DNA from 2 places in the Mesorhizobium sp. ArgA1 genome. Region 1 is predicted to be linked to the other one. Evidence: riboswitches for the same ligand, from Rfam matches in the RefSeq annotation. Region 1 holds a riboswitch; the other holds the start of a gene.
What was found. A riboswitch is a leader RNA that binds a small molecule or an ion and turns the genes downstream of it on or off. The one in region 1 is predicted to bind S-adenosylmethionine.
Positions count from the first base shown of each region.

Region 1 (7,713 bases):
TCGCCGGTCTATTTCTCGGGCGATATCAGCTTTGGCGGGCTGATGATGGCGGTCGGTGCCTTCAACCAGGTGCATTCGTCGCTGCGCTGGTTCATCAACAACATCGGCGGCATCGCCGACTGGCGCGCGACACTGATGCGTGTCGCCGACTTTCGCATTGCACTCGATGAAACCGACGTGCTGCATGACAAGGAAAGGCGCATCGAGGTCAGCGACAATGCCAATGGCAGCATGACCTTCGAGAGGCTTGAAGTGGCCTCACCGGAAGGCTGCACCAAACTTGCCGAAAGCCATGTCGAGATCCATCCCGGCGAGCGCGTCATGATCACCGGCGAGCCAGGCGCCGGCAAGACGCTGTTCTTCCGCGCCATTGCCGGCCTGTGGCCGTGGGGGAGCGGACGGATCGGCCTGCCGGCGGGAGAGGCCCCGATCTTCGTGCCGCGCGTACCGTATTTCCCGGCCGGCACGCTACGCGAGGTGCTTGACCATCCGAACGGCCTCGCGCCAGCCAGCGATGCCGAAATTTCGGCAGTGCTTGCCGAGGTCGGCCTCGAGCGCCTGTCATCCTCGCTCGACCGTTCCGCACGCTGGGGGCGTGAACTCGGCGATGACGAACAACGCTCGCTCGCCTTCGCCAGGCTCGCCTTGCGAAAGCCAAAATGGGTGATCATCGACGAGGCGATGGATGCGTTCGACGGGCCGTCGCTGCGGCGGGTTCTGTCGATGCTGGAAAAACGCCTGCCCGGGACCGCGATCCTCAACATCGGGCGAGGCCTGCACAGCAATCAGTTCTTCCCCCGCGCGCTGAGCATCGTGAAGGATTCCGGTGCGCCGGCGCTGAAACCCGCCCGCGTCAGGGCCGGCGCTATCGACCCGCCGCCGAAGGCGACTGTACGGCGAAAGAACTAGCCGGGGCTTTATTTCGCCGCGATCGCGGCGAAGATTCGCGGATCGAAACATCCGTGGTGCGGCCATGCTCGATGCGTTCAGCCTGCTAGCCTGCCTTGCTTGCACTCCGGTCACGCCCGTGGCGGCCCCGGCAAGCAGCGTTGCCGTCGATGTCGAACTGGTACTGGCCGTCGACATCTCGCAGTCGATGGACGAGAGGGAGTTCGCGCTGCAGCGCGCCGGCTATGTCGAGGCGCTCAGGCATCCCGATTTCATCAAGGCTGTGCGCTCGGGCACGACCGGCCGCATCGCGCTTGCCTATTTCGAATGGGCTGGCGTCGTGCGCGAGGATGGCGTCATCGCCTGGCAGGTCATCGACAGCGCAGAGAACGCCAACGCCTTCGCCGACAGAATAGCGGCGCGGCCGTTCCGCAGCTTTCGCGGCACCTCGATTTCCGGCGCGCTTGCCTTCGGCGCCGGGCTGTTCGACGGCACCGGGTTTGATGCGCCACGCAGCGTCATCGACATTTCCGGCGACGGTCCCAACAACACCGGACTGCCGGTCGCCACCACACGCGATGCCGCGGTGGCCAAGGGCATCGTCATCAACGGCCTGCCGATCCTGATCAGCCCGTCGCCGACCTTCAGCCATCTCGACCAGTACTATGACGACTGTGTCACCGGCGGGCCCGGCTCCTTCGTGCTGCCGATCTACGCCGCCTCCGAATTCGCTACCGCCATACGACGCAAGCTTATCATGGAGGTGAGCAGTATTGCCGATGCGACCGTGGTCACAATCGACGCGGCCGCACCGATGGATTGCCTGCAGGGCGAACGCGACCGGCGGTTTTATTCCGATCCGTATTTCCCGGAACTCGATAAATGAGGTTTTGGGGCGGTTCCGGAGGGAAGGCCGCTGCGCGGCTTCCAGGGAGCTTCAGGCCGGCCGCGCACCGTATTTGTCGCGAAATTCGGTGTAGAGATCGCGGCGCCAGCGCCGGCCGCCGACATAGCCGCGCAACAGTTGCGGCACCGAATAGCCGAGTGCCTTCGACGACCGGTTGGCCAGATAGCCGGAGAATGCCTGCGAAACCCTGCCCTTGAGCGCGTCGGCGATGAGCTGCCGGGCAATCATGTAGGGCGGAATGTGGGGGTAGCGGTCGGCGATATAGGGGTGCTTGTCGATCAAACTGGCATACGCCTCGACATAGCCATCGCGCTGTCCGGAGATGGAATTCTCGGAATTGTACTTTTTCCAGTCGATCACTTCGGAGAGTTGCGCGCCGCTGCGGCGGGCAAAGCGCAGCAACAATTCGCGATCCTGCATGCGCGTGACGTCGCTGTCGTAGCCGCCGATGGCCAGCAGCGACTCGCGCCGGGCGGTGATTGCCGACCCGGCAATGAAGATCGTCTGCGCGACAAGGGCCCGTTCCAGCGAGTCGCGGCTCAGCAGCGCCTCGCGGTTGACGCAATTGGTGCGGCGATTGCCCTTCAGCGAGACGAAGGAGCTGATCAGCACTTCCAGCGAGGGATTGGCCTCGAACCACTCAAGTGTCCGCTCCAGCCGGTCCGGAAGATAGACATCATCGGAATCGAGAAAGGTCACCACGGGCGCCTGCGCCCGTTCGATGCCGGCATTACGGGCAGCATTGGCGCCGCGCCATTTCGAACCGACATAGACCAGCCGCGGGTCGCGGATTTCGGCAAGGGCTGCGGCTGTGCCGTCGGTCGAGCCGTCATCGACGACAATGTGCTCAAAACGAGTGACGTTCTGCGCCAGAACGCTCTCGACGGCGCGCAGAACCTTGCTCCGCCGGTTGTGAGTCGGTGTGATCACCGTGATTAGCGGAGCGAGGTCGGCAGTCTTCGACATATTGCTTTGGTTATGCCCTGGATTCCGTAGTGATCGGACGAACGGTCGGTTCCGCGTCAGGATTGCGTTCGATTCGACGCTACAAAAATGCAGCAGCAATGTCATCACAAACTGTTGAGCCAGGATGCCCTCGGCGATCCGATTATCTCCGACGTAATCGACCAGCTGTCGTCATCGCGGCAGATTGCGCCCACGAAGGCCGGTTGTTCGGCTTCGACTACACAGGGAGTTCAGCCATGACCGCCTACGCCGTCGCCCATATGCGCCAAGTCACAATGGGTCCGCAGATTGTCGAGTATCTGCAGAAGATCGATGCAACACTTGCACCGTTTGGTGGCCGTTATCTTGTTCATGGCGGCGAGCTGGACGTGATTGAGAACGATTGGCCCGGACACCTGATCATCATCGAGTTTCCAGACAAGGAACATGCGCGCGGCTGGTACGAGTCATCAGCCTATCGGCAGATCCTGGCGTTGCGTACCGACAACTCCGACGCCGATGTGGTCCTGGTTGACGGCGTCGGGCCTTCGCACAAGGCAACCGACGTGCTGGAATAGGTGGGGATCAAGAATTCGATTGTCGCGTAAATCGCAGTTTTGCGATGGTCAGACAGGCGCACGCTGAAATTGCCGCTCCAACTGGGGGCAAACGCCGTCACTGGGAGGCCAGATTTCCATGTCGATGCAGACGATTCGCGGCGATCTGCTGCAACTTGCGCTCGATGGGCAATTCGATGTCATCGTGCATGGCTGCAATTGCCAGTGCGCGATGGGCAAAGGCATTGCGCTGTCCATTAAAGCAGCGCTTTCCCGAGGCCTATGCGGCCGACCGCGCGACCGTGAAGGGCGATCCCGCCAAGCTCGGACGCATATCGGTCGCCGAGATCAGGCGTGGGGACCGGACCTTTCATATCGTCAACGGCTACACGCAATTCCACTGGCAAGGGCAGGGTGTGAAAGCCGACTATGAGGCGATCCGAAAGGTCATGCGGGCAGTCAAGGTCCAATTCACCGGCAAACGCATCGGCTATCCGAAAATCGGCGCTGGCCTGGCCGGTGGCGACTGGGAAAAGATCGCCTCGATCATCGCGGGCGAGCTTGCTGGCGAAGATCACACCTTTGTCGAGTACGCCGGGTAGCGTCTCCGGCAAACTCTACCGCTTCAGCAAGAACACCGCCTGCTGGCCGAAGAAATTCCAGAACCACCATGGCATTGACAGGCCGATCTTCTGGCCGTTGCCGTCGAGCGCGGTCGCCCTTTCCACCGAGGCGCCGAGCTCCTCGACCAGGTTGACGAAGTCGCGGATGGTGCAGAAGTGGATGTTGGGCGTGTCGTACCAGGAATAGGGCAGATCCTCGGTCACCGGCATCCGTCCCTTGAAGAACAGCGACAGCCGCACCCGCCAATGGCCGAAATTGGGGAAGGAGACGATGGCGCGGTTGCCGATCCGCAAGAGTTCGTCGAGCACCAGCTTCGGGTTGCGGGTCGCCTGCAGCGTCTGCGACAGGACGACGAAGTCAAAACCCTTGTCGGGATAGAATTCGAGGTCGGTGTCGGCGTCGCCCTGGATGACCGAGAGGCCGCGCGCCACGCACTCATTGACGCCGCGCTGCGACAGTTCCAGCCCGCGACCGTCGACCTGCTTGGTCTCCTGCAGGAGTTCGAGCAGCAGGCCGTCGCCGGAGCCGACGTCGAGCACCCGCGAGAGCGGCGGGATGAGGCCGGCGACGACTTCGAGGTCGACGCGCTGGGCGCGGTTGACGCTCATTGCTTCGATCCCTGGCCGAAAAGTCTGCAACTTCTAGGGGTCATGCGCTGAGCCCTCTCGCCCTTGCAGCGGAGCCGATGAAGCCGTTGATGGCGGCGAACAGTTCCGGCTCGTCGAGCAGGAAGGCGTCATGGCCGCGATCGGTGTCGATCTCGACGAAGGAGACGGAAGCGCCGGCGGCGTTGAGTGCATGCACGATCGAGCGGCTCTCCTCTGTCGGGAACAGCCAGTCCGAGGTGAAGGAGACCAGGCAAAATCGCGTCTTTGTGCCGGCGAAGGCATCGGCCAGCCGGCCGCCATGGTCGGCGGCAAGGTCGAAATAGTCCATCGAACGGGTCATGTAGAGGTAGGAGTTGGCATCGAAGCGGTCGACGAAGGTCATGCCTTGGTGGCGCAGATAGCTTTCGATCTGGAAATCGGCATCGAAACCGAAGGTCAGCGCTTCGCGATCCTGCAGATTGCGGCCGAATTTCCTGTGCAGGGCGGCCTCCGACAGATAGGTGATGTGGGCGGCCATGCGCGCCACCGCCAGTCCCTTTTCCGGGCGCGCACCATGCTCGAAATATTTGCCGCCATGCCAGTCTGGGTCGGCCATGACGGCCTGGCGGCCGACCTCGTGGAAGGCGATGTTCTGCGAGGAATGGCGCGCGCCGGTGGCGATCGGCAGCGCCGAGAAGACGCGCTCGGAATAGCACGATGCCCATTCCAGCACCTGCATGCCGCCCATCGAGCCGCCGAGCACACAAAACAATTTTTCGATGCCGAAATGGTCGACCAGCATCAGCTGCGCCCGCACCATGTCGCGGATGGTTATGATTGGCAGGTCGAGCCCATAGGGCTTGCCGGTGGCCGGATTGGTCGAGGCCGGACCGGTCGAGCCGAGGCAGCCGCCGATGACGTTGGAGCAGATGACGAAGAAGCGGTTGGTGTCGATGATCCTGCCGGGGCCGATCAGCACTTCCCACCAGCCCGGTTTGCCGGTCACCGGATTGGTGCTGGCGACATGCTGGTCGCCGGTCAGGGCGTGGCAGACAAGGATGGCGTTGGAGCGGGCGTCGTTCAGCGTGCCGTAGGTCTGGTAGGCGATCTGGAATGGCGACAAAAGCGTGCCGGCGTCGAGCTTCAGCGGCTTGTCGGCGCCGAAATGCAACACGGGGCTCGACGGGTTGTCGGCCTCGTTGTTGGTTTTTGTAGCGCGGAGCGCGGTCATGTGACTCTCCTTGCCCGCCGTCAGGCAATAAAAAACCGGCAATGCGATCGCAAAGCCGGTTACGTCACGCAAACGGCCCTTTAGCGAGTTGTTTAACGTGGCTGCAAGCCGACCGGCCAAATCACCACGGAACGTCGCGTTCTTCTAGAACTCGCGCGGCCCGGCGTCAACGGCCAGGGTGGGACCAGGCATTGCACGCCCCAGCAGCCTCTCGACAACAGCGGCCACGGCTTGTATTTCCGCTGCGGCCTCCGGACGGCGGCATTTCAGACGGATTTGCGACATGGACAATAAAGCGGACAAGGCACGGCCGACGCCCCGCGCGGGCATCATGGACATAGAAGCCTATGTGCCGGGCAAGAGTACGGCGCCGGCCGGCGTCGCCAAGGTCCATAAATTGTCGTCCAACGAGAACCCGCTCGGGCCCTCACCGAAGGCAATCGAGGCCGCGCGTGAAGTTGCCGCCAGGCTCGACGTCTATCCCGACGGCACGGCCCGCCGGCTGCGCGAGGCGATCGCCGAAGTGCACGGTCTCAACCCGGCAAACATAATCTGCTCCAACGGCTCGGACGAGATTTTGGGCCTGCTGGCGCAGACCTATCTGGCGCCGGGCGACGAGGCGATTTTTACCGAACACGCCTTCATGGTCTACAAGATCTACATCCAGTCGGCGGGGGCCAGGCCGGTTGCGGTCAAAGAGACCGAGGAGCGCGCCGATGTCGACGCGATCCTGGCTGCGGTTACGCCGCGGACCAAAATCATCTTTCTCGCCAATCCCAACAATCCGACCGGAACCTATTTGCCGTTCCAGGAGGTGCGTCGGCTCCATGCCGCGCTGCCGGGCAATGTGCTTCTGGTGCTTGACGCGGCCTATGCCGAATATGTGCGACGCAACGACTATGAGGCCGGCATCGAGCTGGCGGGCAGTGCGCAGAATGTGGTCATGACCCGCACCTTCTCCAAGCTCGGCCTTGGCGGCGCGCGCATCGGCTGGATGTATGGCCCGCTGCACATCGTCGATGCGATCAACCGCATCCGCGGGCCTTTCAACGTCAATGCAACGGCGATCGAGGCCGGCATCGCGGCGATCCGCGACCGCGCCCATGTCGAGCGCAGTTCGTTGCACAATGAGACCTGGCTTACCTGGCTGAATGAAGAGCTGACGAAGCTTGGTCTCAGGGTGACGCCGAGTGTCGGCAATTTCGTCCTCATCCACTTTCCGCAGGACAAGAAGCATTCGGCAGAGGCAGCGGACGAGTATCTCACCCAGCGCGGCTATATATTGCGGCGGGTTACCGGGTATGGCTTCCCCAACGCGCTGCGCATGAGCGTCGGCACGGAAGAAGCCAATCGCGGTGTGATTGCCGCGCTCACGACATTCCTGAAAAGCTGAAGCACATGACATCACCGATGTTCGAGAAAATCGCGCTGGTCGGCATCGGCCTGATCGGCTCGTCACTGGCACGCGTCATCCGCCGCGAAGGTTTGGCCAGGCATGTCGCCATCGCGACGCGCAGCCCGACCACGCTGGCGCGTGCGAAGGAGCTTGGTCTCGGTGAGTCCTATACTGCAGACGCAAAAGAAGCGGTTCGCGATGCCGACCTTGTCGTCGTTTCGGTGCCGGTCGGCTCGTCGGGCGAGGTGGCGGAGGAAATCGCGCCGGCCCTGAAAGAGGGTGCCATCCTCACCGATGTCGGTTCGACCAAGGCCTCCGTCATTGCACAGATGCAGCCGCATGTGCCGGAAGGCGTGCATTTCATACCTGGGCATCCGCTGGCCGGTACGGAGAAGTCAGGCCCGGATGCCGGTTTTGCCGAGCTGTTCGAAAACCGCTGGTGCATCTTCACGCCGCTGCCGGGCACCGATCCGGCCGCGCTGGAAAAGCTCTCGGAGTTCTGGCGGCGCTGCGGTTCGAACATCGACACGATGGACCCGCAGCATCACGACATGACGCTGGCCATCGTTTCGCATCTG
Region 1 covers NZ_JBSKBQ010000001.1:1,214,374-1,222,086, reverse strand. The annotation lists gene ACWGTI_RS05960 (ABC transporter ATP-binding protein/permease) at 1-909, shown strand, start outside; gene ACWGTI_RS05955 (DUF1194 domain-containing protein) at 974-1,774, shown strand; gene ACWGTI_RS05950 (glycosyltransferase family 2 protein) at 1,826-2,761, opposite strand; gene ACWGTI_RS05945 (DUF1330 domain-containing protein) at 2,998-3,318, shown strand; gene ACWGTI_RS05940 (phosphatase) at 3,507-3,899, shown strand; gene metW (methionine biosynthesis protein MetW) at 3,915-4,529, opposite strand; gene metX (homoserine O-acetyltransferase MetX) at 4,570-5,739, opposite strand; SAM riboswitch at 5,800-5,877, opposite strand; gene hisC (histidinol-phosphate transaminase) at 6,023-7,132, shown strand; gene ACWGTI_RS05920 (prephenate/arogenate dehydrogenase family protein) at 7,138-7,713, shown strand, end outside.

Region 2 (7,713 bases), on a different contig from region 1:
AAGGTGGTGCTGTCGAAATGGCTGTTCGCCGATCCGGACGTGCTGATCCTCGACGAGCCGACGCGCGGCATCGATGTCGGCGCCAAGTACGAAATCTACACGATCATCGCCCGCCTTGCCTCGGAGGGTAAGGCGATCGTGGTCATCTCGTCGGAAATGCCGGAGCTTCTAGGCATCACCGACCGCATCTACGTCATGAACGAAGGCCGCATCGTCGGCGAAATGCCCGCGACGGACGCAAGCCAGGAAAAAATAATGCGCGCCATCGTTCGGGGAGAAGGAAAAGCAGCATGAGCACCGAAACCGCCCCCGCCCCGCAGGGCAACGTCGCTGAAGAACAGCGTCCGCGCATCGCCGTTTCGGCGCTGACGACGAATTTGCGCGAATACGGTCTGATCATCGCGCTGATCGTCATCATGCTGTTCTTCCAGTTCACCACGTCGGGAACGCTGTTCAAGCCGGTCAACCTCAGCAACCTGGTGCAGCAGAACTCCTTCATCATCGTGATGGCGCTTGGCATGCTGCTGGTGATCGTATCGGGCTATATCGACCTCAGCGTCGGATCGGTCGCCGGTTTCATCGGCGCGCTGGCGGCAAACATGATGGTCATCTGGCAGCTCGGCCCGCTCAGCAATCCGCTGGTGGTTTCAATTGTCTGCCTGATCGTGGGTGGCCTGATCGGCGCCGCGCAAGGCTACTGGATCGCCTATCACCGGATACCAAGCTTCATCGTGACGCTGGCCGGAATGCTGATCTTCCGCGGCATCTGCCAGGCGCTGCTAGGCGGCGGATCCTCGGTCGGTCCGCTTCCGGGCGACTTCAAGGCGCTCAGCTCCGGCTTCATCCCAGACGTGATCGGCCCGCTGACGCTGATCCCGCCAACGGTGAACGCCGCCGGCAAGACCATCCTGGGCAGCGGCCTGACGCTGCACATGACGACGGTCGTGCTCGGCCTGATTGCCGTGCTGGCCTATGCCTATTTCGGGGTTCGCACCCGGCGCAAGCGCGAACGCCATGGCTATGAGGCGGAGCCCTTCCCCCTTTTCATCGTCAAGACGCTGGTCGCCAGCGCGCTGGCGCTGTTCCTGGTCTATGAATTCGCCAGCTACAGGGGCCTGCCGGTCGTGCTGCTGGTCATGGGCGTGCTGATCTCGCTGTTCGTCTTCGTCACCAAGCGCATGACCATCGGCCGCCGCATCTATGCGATGGGCGGCAACGCCAAGGCGGCGCAGCTGTCGGGCATCAACACCGAGCGGCTGACGCTGATGGTGTTCATCAATATGGGCGTGCTGTCGGCGCTCGGCGGCCTGATCATCGCGGCTCGTCTTGGCCAGGCGGTGCCGGCAGCGGGTCTCGGCTCGGAGCTCGACGTCATTGCCGCCGTCTTCATCGGCGGCGCCTCGGCGATGGGCGGCGTCGGCCAGGTCATCGGAGCCGTCGTCGGCGGCTTCATCATGGGCGTGATGAACAACGGCATGTCGATCATGGGCGTCAATGTCGACTGGCAGCAGGTGGTCAAAGGCCTGGTGCTGCTCGGCGCGGTGATCTTCGACGTCTACAACAAGAACAAGGCTTGAACAGGCTTAGGCGAGGCAACGAAGAAGGCATACGGGTCAAGATCGCGATGTTGCCGGCAACCTGCCGACATCAGCAAGTCCCCTGAGGGACCGAGCCCGCGAGCGCAATCCGGACGAAGAGTTCAACCCGTGGCGCGGCGTGGTCCGAGCCGCGCAGGTCAAGGTTTGCCAAGAGGCAACCGGGCCAAGGCACATGAGAGAGGGTTTCATCATGCTGATCTCCCAGATCCTCGACGACGCCGAGACGATCCGCGTCGTCGCCCGCAATGGCGGCGGCAAGACCAGGATCATCAATGGCGCCCGCAGCGTCTATTCGCTGGCGATGGAAGCCGCGCGCACCGGCACCGGTCTCGCCGCGCTGATCGAGCGCAAGGGATACGGTGAGGCCGTGGACCTCGACGCCGCCTACAAGAAGGGCCGGCTGGTGTCGCCGATCAACCATCCCGATCCCGCGCATCTGCATCTGACCGGCACCGGGCTGACCCATCTCGGCTCGGCGGCGACGCGCGATTCCATGCACAAGAAGCTCAGCGATGGCGGTGAGGAACAACTCACCGATTCCATGAAGATGTTCCGCATGGGACTGGAAGGCGGCAAGCCGGCCAAGGGCCAGACCGGCGTGCAGCCGGAATGGTTCTACAAGGGCAACGGCACCATGGCGGTGGCGCCGGGTGCGGCGCTGATGTCGCCGGCCTTCGCGCAGGACGCCGGCGAGGAGCCGGAAATCGCCGGCATCTATGTCATCGGCGACGACGGTGCACCGTTCCGCGTCGGTTTCACGCTGTCGAACGAGTTTTCCGACCACGTCACCGAGCGGGTGAACTATCTATTCCTGGCGCATTCCAAGCTGCGCAACGCCTCGTTCGGACCGGAGATCCTGATCGGCGACCTGCCGGCCGACATCAGAGGCGCCTCCCGCATCCTGCGCGACGGCAATCTGCTGTGGGAAAAGCCGTTCCTGTCGGGCGAGGCGAACATGTCGCACACCATCGCCAATCTCGAGCATCACCACTTCAAATATTCAGCCTTCCGCCAGCCTGGCGACGTGCATGTCCACATGTTCGGCACGGCGACGCTGTCCTTCGCCGACGGCATCAGGACTGAAGCCGGCGACGTCTTCGAGATCGAAGCCGGGGATTTCGGCCTGCCGCTGCGCAACCCGCTGGAAATCGAGCAGCCGGTGAAGGTGGCGGTGAAAGCGTTGTGACATAGCGCCCTTCCCTTCTCCCCCTGGGGGAGAAGGGAAGGCGCGGCAGCTCACCCTCAATAAATATCAAAATCGAAATACTTGGCCTGGATCTTCTTGTAGGTGCCGTCGGCGACGATGGCGTCGATGGCCGCGTTGAGCTTGTCGCGGAGGGCGGTGTCTTCCAGGCGCACGGCGATGCCCGCTTGCGTCTCGGTGCCCTTGACGTCGCCGACCAGCTTGCAACAGCCGTCGCTCGCCTTCTTCAGCCAGTCCATCAGCACGAACTTGTCCGAAATCACCGCATCGAGGCGGCCATTCTGCAGGTCGGTAATCGCCTCTTCCTGGGTCGGATAAAGTTTTGCCTCGGCACCGGCCTTGCCGTAGGCATTCTGGGCGTAGTCGGCTTGGGTGGTCGAGGCCTGCGCGCCCACCGTCTTGCCGGCAAGGGCGGCCGGTTCGGTGGAGGTGAGGTCGCTGTCCTTCGGCGCCACAAGCGCCAGCGGCGTGGTGTAGTATTTGTTGGTGAAGGCCACCTGCTTCTTGCGCTCCTCGGTGATGCTCATCGAGGCGATGATGGCGTCGAATTTTTTCGCCTGCAGCGCCGGAATGATGCCGTCCCAGTCCTGGGTGACAATCTCGCATTCAACCTTCATCTGCGCACAGAGCGCATTGGCGATATCGATGTCGAAGCCTTCGACCTTGCCGTCCGCGGTGATGGTGTTGAAGGGCGGATAGGCGCCCTCAGTGCCGATCTTCAATTTTTCCTGCGCCTGTGCCAGCGAGCCGGCCGCCATCACCAGCATGGCAGCGCCGGCTGCCGATATGATCCATCTTGATATCTGCATTTTTGGTTCCCCTTACGCGCCGGTCTCTTGCCGGCCACCGAAAGGCAGCCAAGCATGGCGGGGCAACGCAGGCAAGTATTTTGCCTGGCGGTGATCAAGCTTCAGCCGGCGGTTCGGAAATGCTTGGAGAGTTTCAGGCCTTGGGCCTGGTAGTTGGAACCGAGATCGGTGCCGTACAGCGCCTGCGGCCGCTTCAGCATGTGCTCGTAGACCAGCCGGCCAACGATCTGGCCATGGTCGAGAATGAACGGCACTTCGTGGCTGCGCACTTCGAGCACTGCCCGGCTGCCGGTGCCGCCGGACGCCGAATGGCCGAAGCCGGGATCGAAGAAGCCGGCATAGTGGACGCGGAATTCACCGACCAGCGGATCGAAGGGCGTCATCTCGGCGGCGTAGAGCGGCGGCACGTGCACCGCCTCACGGCTGACCAGGATGTAGAATTCGTCGGGATCGAGCACCAGTTCGCCGGCGCCGCTCTTGTAGAGCGGCTCCCAGAAATCGACGACGTTCTGCGCGGCGCGCTTGTCGACGTCGACCAGTCCGGTGTGATGCTTGCCGCGATAGCCCACCAGGCCGTTCCGATCGCCGTCAAGGTCGATGGACAGCGCAATGCCGCCGCCGGAAATGTTGGGCGGCTCGGTCGCCACCAGCATTTCCGCGTGGTGCAATTCCTTGAGTTCGCTCTCCGACAGGAGTGCATTGCCGGTGCGGAATCTGATCTGCGACAGCCGCGAGCCCGCACGCACGACAATCGGGAAGGTGCGCGGGCTGACCTCCAGATAGAGCGGCCCATGATAGCCGGCGGCGATCTTGTCGAACTCGTGGCCGCGATCGGTCATCACCCGGGTGAAGATATCGAGCCGTCCGGTCGAACTCTTCGGATTGGCCGAGGCGGACACGTTTGCAGGCAGCGCCAGGCTTTCGAGCAGCGGCACGATGTAGACGCAACCGGTTTCCAGCACCGCGCCCTCGGCGAGACTGAACTCGTGCAGTTTCAGCCGGTGAAGCTTGTCGGCCACCAAATGGTCGGGACCCGGCAGGAAGGAGGCGCGTACGCGAAAAGCCTTGTCACCGAGCCTGAGATCGAGGCTGGCCGGCTGGACCTGGTCGGCGTCGAGCGCGCGCGGCGACTTCAGCGCGCCGGACTGAAACAGCGCGGAAATGTCCTGATCGGGAAGAATGCCTGTCTGCCGCAAAAGGCTGGCTCCATTCCAACTGGTACAAACCTCTTAATGAAGCCGGCAATTGACGCAAGCATGGCTGAGGTCTAAAGGGTCGTTATCCCGTGGTGATTTGGCCGGTCGGCTTGCAGCCACGTTAAACAAGTCGCTAAAGGACCGTCGGGCCGCAAGGCCGTATGGACCGGTTGCGACTTTCGCGGCCGGTTTTTTTGTGTCTGGAACAAAAACGATGAGCACCAAGAAGCGTAACTGGAAGCCTCAGACCGCACTCGTGCACGGGGGAACGCTGCGTTCCCAGTTCGGCGAAACGTCGGAAGCGATGTACCTGACCCAAGGCTATGTCTATGAAACGGCACAGGCCGCCGAAGCCCGTTTCAAGGGCGAGGAGCCTGGCTTCATCTATTCGCGCTACGCCAACCCGACCGTCGACATGTTCGAAAAGCGCATGTGCGCGCTGGAAGGTGCCGAAGATGCGCGCGCCACCGCATCGGGCATGGCGGCGGTGACGGCCGCCCTTTTGTGCAGCGCCAAGGCCGGCGACCATATCGTTGCGGCGCGCGCGCTGTTCGGCTCCTGCCGCTGGGTGGTCGAGACGCTGGCGCCGAAATACGGCATCGAGGCGACGCTGGTCGACGGCACCGACATCGCCAACTGGGAAAAGGCGGTCAGGCCGAACACGAAACTGTTCTTCCTGGAAAGCCCTACCAATCCGACCTTGGAAGTGGTCGACATTGCCGCCGTCGCATCGCTGGCGACCTCGATCGGCGCCAGGCTGATCGTCGACAATGTCTTTGCCACGCCCTTGCAGCAGAAGCCCTTGCTGCTCGGCGCCCACATCGTCGTCTATTCCGCCACCAAGCACATTGACGGCCAGGGACGCTGCCTGGGTGGCATCATCCTGTCGGACAAGAAGTGGATCGACGAGAATCTGCACGACTATTTCCGCCACACCGGTCCGAGCCTGTCGCCGTTCAACGCCTGGACGCTGCTGAAGGGCCTGGAAACATTGCCCGTGCGCGTGCGCCAGCAGACGGAAAGTGCGGCCAAGATCGCCGACTTCCTGGCCGGGCAGCCGCAGATCGCCCGCGTCATCTATCCCGGCCGCGCCGACCACCCGCAGGCCGATATCGTCAAGAAGCAGATGACTGGCGGCTCGACGCTGATCTGCCTCGACGTCAAGGGCGGCAAGCAGGCCGCTTTCGCCTTGCAGAACGCGCTCGACATCGTGCTGATCTCCAACAATCTCGGCGACGCCAAGAGCCTGATCACCCATCCGGCGACGACGACGCACAAGAACCTCAGCGACGAGGCGCGCGCCGAGCTCGGCATCGGGCCGGGAACGCTGAGGCTGTCGGTTGGTCTCGAGGATACGGATGATCTGCTCGATGACGTCGAACAGGCGCTGAAGGCGGCCAAGTAGCGGCCTGGTCCGAAAAGCGAGGCAAAAGCCCGGCGTCGATCAGGCGCCCGACGAGGCCTCTTCCAGGTCCGTCATCGCCCTGGTGCGGATGGTCATGGCATTGCCGCGCCATTCGACCGCGCCGCCGAGCCAGCCGCGCGCCCAGATGGCGGGAAGCATCACATCGCGCACGATCATGGCGGTGACGATGCGCGGCGACAAATACCAGCCTTTGGCCCAGGCGAGCAGGCATTCCGGCACGTAGGCAAAGGCCAGGACAGCCAAGGCCGTGGTCGGCAGGCTGACGCCGGCGCTTGCCGCTGCGACCAGCGCCAGCAGCAACGGCACCGCCGCGCCGGTCAGGATTTCGGGCGTGTAGAACAGCGGGAAGGTGACGCGGCGCAGCCGCGCCCAGCGCGTCTGGCGCGACCAGATCTCGGCAAAGGTGCGCTGGCCGAGCGGCTGTTCGAACGGCGAGGCAACGAGATTGACGTGCAGGCCGAGCCCATTGACCAGCTTGGTCGCGGCAGCATCTTCGGCGATCTCCGCGGCAAGCGCCTCGATGCCGCCATTGGCGTCAAGCATCGGCTTGTTCCACAGCATGCTCTTGCCCTGGGCAAAGCCGAGGCCAAGGGCTTCGCCGGCATATTGCCAGCGCGCCTGCAGCGTGTTGAGGAAGGCGCATTCGACCTCGGCCCAGAACCCATCCGGCCGCGAGCCGATCGGGGTCGAGCAGACAAGCCCGGTGTCCGGCCGCCAGGCCGCCATCAGATGCTGTACGTAGTCGACAGGCATCAGCACGTTGGAATCGGCCAGGATGACCCAGTCGTGCTGCGCCGCCAGCCAGCCCTTGACGCAGTTGTTGAGCTTCGGGTTGGCGCTGACCCGGTCATCGCCGATGAGGAGCTGTGCCGGAATCTCGGGATGGTGGGCGATTGCAGCGTTGATAAGCTTGACCACGGGGTCTTCGGAATGGGCGACGCAGAAGATCAGCTCGTAATGCGGCCAGTCGAGGGAGAAGGCGCGCTGAAGCGTCTCCCGCGTGAAAGCCTCCACGCCGCGCGACGGCACGACGATCGAGACTGGTGCCGCCTTTGCAGCGGGCGGCGTGATGAGGAGCGGCCGCTTCAGGCTAAGCGAGGCCAGCACAATGCTGGCGAGGTTGGAGAGGAGCAGGAGTATCGAAAGCAGCGCTGCTATGAATGTCAGTTCCATCGAGATCTGGTCACTCCGGGAAAAAGCGGCCACGAGCGACCGTTTTCAACAGTTCGACAGAGCGCTGAGTCGCCCGACACGGTTCGTGCACACCATCATTGTCATGTGTCACTTAAATGACATTGTTGTTCGGCACCTGCCCATCAGGCCCCCACCAGTGGTCTGGCCAAGAATACGACGCGCACGGTTGACTGTGCGGGGGAGAGCGTCGACGATTTCGTCCGTATCGTTTGGAGCAGCCCATGTACCGCGCAGTCACGCGCAACATCGAAGTGCAGGTCAGACCGTTCTATCTGGAGGATCGCTC
Region 2 covers NZ_JBSKBQ010000006.1:53,631-61,343, forward strand. The annotation lists gene mmsA (multiple monosaccharide ABC transporter ATP-binding protein) at 1-294, shown strand, start outside; gene mmsB (multiple monosaccharide ABC transporter permease) at 291-1,577, shown strand; gene araD1 (AraD1 family protein) at 1,789-2,784, shown strand; gene ACWGTI_RS16050 (ABC transporter substrate-binding protein) at 2,841-3,611, opposite strand; gene ACWGTI_RS16055 (2'-deoxycytidine 5'-triphosphate deaminase) at 3,713-4,807, opposite strand; SAM riboswitch at 4,887-4,964, shown strand; gene ACWGTI_RS16060 (O-succinylhomoserine sulfhydrylase) at 5,022-6,212, shown strand; gene ACWGTI_RS16065 (glycosyltransferase) at 6,252-7,406, opposite strand; gene apaG (Co2+/Mg2+ efflux protein ApaG) at 7,649-7,713, shown strand, end outside.
Region 2: another riboswitch for S-adenosylmethionine. It lies ahead of ACWGTI_RS16060 (O-succinylhomoserine sulfhydrylase); the one in region 1 lies ahead of metX (homoserine O-acetyltransferase MetX).